One region of the Halioxenophilus aromaticivorans genome, then DNA from elsewhere that is predicted to be linked to it. Evidence: predicted binding sites of a transcription regulator. Region 1 holds the regulator's gene; the other holds the start of a gene.
What was found. The regulator sigma-54, encoded in region 1, starts transcription at its own class of promoters, with help from an activator protein. The targets are predictions, from matches to a motif close to GTTGGCACGNNNNTNGNNT.
Positions count from the first base shown of each region.

Region 2: nirB (nitrite reductase large subunit NirB) is a predicted target of sigma-54. The motif match lies at 1,670-1,688, and genes of this name have one in related genera.

Region 1 covers NZ_AP031496.1:4,183,707-4,186,825, forward strand. Annotated here, with positions in the region: gene lptA (lipopolysaccharide transport periplasmic protein LptA) at 1-98, shown strand, start outside; gene lptB (LPS export ABC transporter ATP-binding protein) at 118-843, shown strand; gene ACGHM3_RS17955 (RNA polymerase factor sigma-54) at 1,136-2,794, shown strand; gene hpf (ribosome hibernation-promoting factor, HPF/YfiA family) at 3,035-3,119, shown strand, end outside.
Region 2 covers NZ_AP031496.1:937,404-940,522, forward strand. Annotated here, with positions in the region: gene ACGHM3_RS04125 (VOC family protein) at 1-125, shown strand, start outside; gene ACGHM3_RS04130 (nitrate- and nitrite sensing domain-containing protein) at 239-1,558, shown strand; gene nirB (nitrite reductase large subunit NirB) at 1,863-3,119, shown strand, end outside.

The DNA.
Region 1 (3,119 bases):
GGGTGAATATTATTATTCCACCTAGCAATGCCCGAACAACCAACCCGCCGACATCGGAATCCGACAACAGCGACGCTATCCCAAACGACCCCAAATAACCGACTTCAGCTAGATTTCATGGCCAAACTCAGCGCACAACATCTCGCCAAGGCTTACCGCGGACGCCCCGTGGTGACAGACGTTTCATTGGAAGTAAACACCGGCCAAGTGGTCGGCCTACTCGGCCCCAACGGCGCCGGTAAAACCACCTGTTTTTACATGATCGCGGGGCTGGTGCCGGCAGACAACGGCCAAGTTTTTTTAAACGACGAAGAAATTTCGAGTCTGCCAATGCACGGCAGAGCACGCAAGGGGCTGGGCTACCTACCGCAAGAAGCATCGATTTTTCGTAAGCTCAGCGTACGTGATAATCTCCTGGCGATTTTAGAGACACGGGCCGACCTCAACAAACAGCAGCGACTGGACAAATGCCAGCAACTGCTGGAGGAATTCCACGTCACCCATGTGCAAGACAGCCCGGGCATGGCCCTGTCTGGTGGTGAGCGCCGGCGTGTAGAAATCGCTCGCGCCCTGGCGGCGGAGCCGCGCTTTATCTTATTGGACGAGCCCTTTGCAGGGGTCGACCCGATATCGGTGTCTGATATCAAAAACATTATTGAACATCTGCGCAGCCGCGGTATCGGCGTGTTAATCACCGACCACAATGTGCGCGAAACCCTGGATATCTGCGAAAAGGCGTATATCGTCGGCGGCGGACAAATCATTGCCGAGGGTAAACCCCAAGAGGTACTGGCCAACCAATTGGTGCGTGATACCTACCTGGGGGATAAATTTCACCTTTAACGAAGCAAATTGCCCTGCCCCTTTACGCGAGGCCAATTATGCGCGACTATACCGGGGTAGCGCCCTTTTCTAGTGCGCCCAAAGCCGCCTAACAGGCACCTTTCTCCCGGTGGATTGATCCGCCAAATCTCCTTATATTTTCTTCACACAAAACACATAATTTTTAGGCATAAAAATTGCTTAAATTTGTTGCGCGTTCACCGGTTTCGGTACTACACTGCCAAGACGGCAGCGGAAAGTCCCTGCCCAGATTTTTATTTGGCGTACCAACACCGGATCGATTAGCCGCATTATGAAGCAGTCTCTACAGCTTAAGCTCGGTCAACAGCTCACCATGACCCCCCAACTGCAACAGGCCATTCGCCTATTGCAGCTTTCCACGCTCGACCTACAGCAAGAAATTCAAGAAGCGCTGGAATCCAACCCCATGTTGGAAATGACAGAGGGTGAAGATCAATCCGGCAGCGACGGTGACAGCAAAGACAGCGGCGAAGCCAACTCAGAAGGCGCCAACACCACTGAAGCCACTGCTGCGGAAAACACAAGCGACGACAACAACACAGAAACCGCCAGCGATAGCAACGACGATTGGCAGGACAACATCCCCGACGACCTACCCGTCGACACCAATTGGGACGATATCTACCAAGGCAGTGGCCCCTCCAGCTCCGGCAGCGTCGGCCCAGAGCGCGATGACAGCTACTTTGATAGCCAAATTGACAACTCGGAGACACTGCAAGAGCATCTGCTCTGGCAACTGAATTTAACCCCCATGTCAGATCAAGATCGCAGCATCGCCATGAACATTATCGATGCCGTGGCGCCCAGTGGCTTGTTAACCTCCACCATTGAAGAGATTTACCTCGGTTTGATCGGCCAATCCAGCCCATCTGAAGCCGAAACGACAGAAGCGGATAAAGAGGATGCGCTATCGGCAGACAGTGAAACGTTTGAGGATGGCGACACCGCTACCGAAGCCGAAACTGTGGTATCTAGCGCTACCGACTTAGACGACGAAGATAGCCTGAGCATTGAGGAAGTACTGGCCGTACAGCATCGTTTGCAGCTGTTTGACCCTATTGGCTCGTGCAGTGAAGACCTGGGCCAATGCCTTTTGGTGCAGCTGAATCAGTTCCCGGCGGATACCCCGGCGTTGAATTCCGCCAAGCTGGTAGTACGTGAACACCTGGCACAATTGGGAAACCGCGACTATAAACAAATTATGCGCCGCGGCCGGATGAAAGAGCCTGAATTGAAGCAGGCTATTTTGCTGATTCAGCAATTGACTCCCCACCCCGGTGAATTGATTGGCAGTAGCGAGACCACCTATATAGTGCCGGATGTATTTGTCAGCAAAAAGGACGATCGTTGGAGCGTAGAGCTGAACCCAGAGATCGCGCCCAAAATTCGCATTAACAACAGTTACGCAAACTTGGTTAAGCGCGCGGATAGCAGCGACGACAACACCTTCCTTCGAGACAACTTGCAAGAGGCACGTTGGTTTTTGAAAAGCCTGCAAAGCCGTAACGAAACTTTGCTGAAAGTGGCGAGCTGTATCGTTGACAAGCAGCGCGGCTTCCTTGACCATGGCCCTGAAGCGATGAAGCCATTGGTTCTGCACGATATTGCCGAAGACGTCGGCATGCACGAATCGACCATTTCTCGAGTCACTACACAAAAGTATATGCATACACCCCAAGGCATATTTGAGCTGAAATATTTCTTTTCTAGCCACGTCAGTACCGACGGCGGCGGCGAATGCTCCTCTACGGCCATCCGCGCCATTATCAAAAAGCTGGTTGCCGCGGAAGACCCGAAAAAACCGCTCAGCGACAGTAAAATCACCAACTTATTATCGGATCAGGGTATTCAGGTGGCGCGCCGTACCATCGCCAAATACCGAGAATCTCTGGGCATTGCTGCGTCTAACGAACGCAAGCGCCTGGTGTAAATATCAGCAATTAGCACGGCAAACAGTCAGGGATGTAATTTACCCCTGCCAGGCACTAAAAAACTGGAATTTTTAGTGCCAACGAAACTCACAATAACAACAGAGAAAAATCAAGAACAACAGCGAAGTAACAGGTTTTCACCGCGCCGGATCGCCGACGTGGTGGCAAAGGCGGCCCAGCCGCCAAAAAACCAACCGGCCCAACATCTGCAAGGGCCAAATCGACAAAGAGGAAACGCAATGCAAATCACTATTAGCGGGCATCACGTCGAACTAACCGACTCAATTAAAGATTATGTAAACAACAAGCTGTCCCGCCTCGATA
Region 2 (3,119 bases), 2.7 Mb from region 1:
TGGTGGCGCAGTTAACGGCGGCGGAAATCGAAGTGGTGGTAGACGCAGAAACCTATCCCAATGGCCGTTTCGCCCGCCTACAAGACCCAGAGGGCAACCCCATAGAGCTATGGCAGCCGGCATAGGGTAGTGCTTTGGTTACAAGGCGCTGTCGTCAACGCTGGCCAATAACGGGTGAATTCTTTACATTACCCGAAGGCCAATGGGGGCTTTCTTAGATTTATCGGAGAACCAGTGCATGGCGAAAGCGGCACCAGAGCACAGCCAATCGGTAGTGAAGTTTTTATTGGCGGCGCGGGAGGCGGAAACCCGCTCACTGGCCCAGCTGACGGACACCTGCCATGTCATCCAAGCCATTGGCGACATGATTCACGATTTACAGCGCGAGCGCGGCCTCACTAACGTTTATTTGGCGTCCGGTGGCGAACGCTTAATGCAACAAAAGCGAGCCGAGCAGTTGGCTCTCAGTATGACTACTGAACAGCGCCTGCGAGCGTTGTTTACCGATGAAGCTTCACCAGTATTAGCGCAACCGCTATCCGCGCGTCTATTGAATGCCATCGCCTACATCTTGCAAGGGCTCACAGAGTTGGCCTATCTGCGCCAGTTGATTGAACAAGGCGGTATTGATGCCACGCTGATGACCCAGGCTTTTTCGAGCTTAATTGCAGGCCTGCTGGAGGTCGTCAATGAGGCCGCAGACAGCTCCGGAGACCCCGCCGTGAGCCGCGCTTTGGTCGCCATGATCAACTTTATGCACGGCAAGGAATACGCTGGCCAGGAGCGTGCCTGGGGGGCAATAGGGTTTGCCCGGGGCCATTTTGATGAACCACTGCGTTTGCGATTGGAGCACATGCAAAGCGCCCAGGAGCAAAGTTGCGGGTTGTTTGAGCAATTCGCCGAACCCGAGGCCGTGGCGCAATGGCAGCAATTAGCGCACAGTGATTTTGCGCCCGAGCTAATACGATTGCGTGGCGTGATAGCCGCATTGGGCGATGGCGATCAGGTAGCATCGGAGCTGAGTGAAATATGGTACTCAGTGGCGACCGCACGTATTGATGCCATGCACGGAATTGAAGTCCAAATCATCAACGATGTGGTGCGCTTAAGCCAACAGCGGCTGATGACGGCCCAGAGTGACTATCAACAACAGGTGCAGGCCGTTGAAGCGCTAACAAGCGCCGCGCAGCCATTGAAAAAGAACCAGCTCCACAGCCTAATGCTGTTGCACAACAACAGAGATTCGGTGAGCCCAAAGGACGGCCGACTGGCCGGCGATAGTGGGGCCGCCGCTAGCCTTCGCTCAATTTACGATTTAATCCGCGAACAAGACGAACATCTTTCCCAGGTTAAAGCCGAATTGGACGAGGCCAAGCGGGCACTGGCGGAGCGTAAGCTGATTGAGCAGGCCAAGGGCTTGCTGATGAAGAGCTTAAAGCTTAGTGAGGAGCAGGCCTACCGGCGTATTCAACAGCGTGCCATGGAATCGAATACGCGTCTGGCGGAAGTAGCCCAGCTTTTGATTGATACCGCCAGATCCGTGGGTCGCACGCGTTAATGCACTGCATTGAGGCTTTTGTGCTTTAAGTCGGTGCATAAAAGTCAGATTTTTAAGCTGCATTTTGGCCCACAAATGCGTTAAAGCTATGAAAATACAGGCTTTTTGAAAGTTGGTGCGATCTCTGCTTTAGAGTTAACCATTAGCTGTAGTCGCTATATTAAAAATTAAAGTTTTCTTGGACAAAGGCGTCCATCACCTGCTGACGCATACTCATACGGTGATGGGCGTTTTTTTTTGCACGCTATTTCTACTTTTAACGTTTTGCCCAGCATTTTTGCCTGATAACAATGGGGAATAGAATATGAGTCAGCCTGAAAAGACCAACGTTGTCGTCGTCGGTAACGGCATGGTGGGTCATCAATTTATCGACAGTTTGATGGCCAGCGAAGAGCGAGAGCACTTCCACGTAGTTACTTTTTCTGAAGAGGCTCGTGTTGCCTACGACCGAGTGCATCTTTCAGAGTATTTCAAATCCAACAACGCCGAAGACTTGGCCATGACCACGTTGGAGAACTACCTGGAAATGGGGGTGGAGGTACACCTCAACGACCGCGTAGAGAGCATCGATCTCAACGCGAAAACTGTGACCTCTGCCACCGGCAAAACGCTGAGCTACGACAAACTGGTTTTGGCTACTGGGTCCTACCCATTTGTGCCGCCCATCGAAGGTAATGAACGCGAAAACTGTTTTGTTTACCGCACCATTGAAGATTTAGAAAAAATCACAGCTGCAGCTCAATCCGGCGCCAAGGTTGGTACCGTTGTGGGCGGTGGTTTGCTGGGTTTAGAGGCTGCAAAAGCGGTTAAAGACCTGGGTTTAGAAGCTCACGTTGTAGAGTTCGCGCCGCGCTTGATGGCCGTGCAGGTGGATGATGGCGGCGGTACCCTACTGCGCGACAAAATCGCCAACCTGGGCGTGGGTGTGCATTTGCAAAAGGCTACCCAGCGTATTGTTGCCGGCGACACCTGTACCCACCGTATGGAATTCGCCGACGATACCAGCCTAGAAACCGACATGATTATTTTCTCCGCCGGTATTCGTCCACAGGATGCCCTGGCCCGTCAGTGCGGTTTGGAGGTCGGTGAGCGCGGCGGCATTGTCATCAACAATAAATGCCAAACCTCCGATCCAGACGTCTACGCCATCGGTGAGTGTGCCCTGTGGAACAACCGCATTTTCGGTTTGGTGGCCCCGGGCTATACCATGGCCAAAACCGCCGTGGCCCACCTGGTTAAGTTGGAAGAAGAATTTGCCGGTGCCGACATGAGCACCAAACTAAAACTGATGGGTGTGGACGTTGCCTCCATCGGTGATGCCCACGGTGCAACGCAGGGTGCGCGGGTTTACACCTACTACAATCAGCCGAACGAAGTGTACAAAAAGCTGGTGGTAAGCGAAGACAACAAACTGTTGTTGGGTGCGGTTTTGGTGGGTGATGCCGAAGAGTATGGCTCGCTGCTGCAATACATGCTCAATGCCATAGAGCTGCCAGAGAACCCAGAGGCTTTAATTCTGCCAAGCCTAAGCGGCGAGAAGCCCGGATTGGGTGCCGGCGCG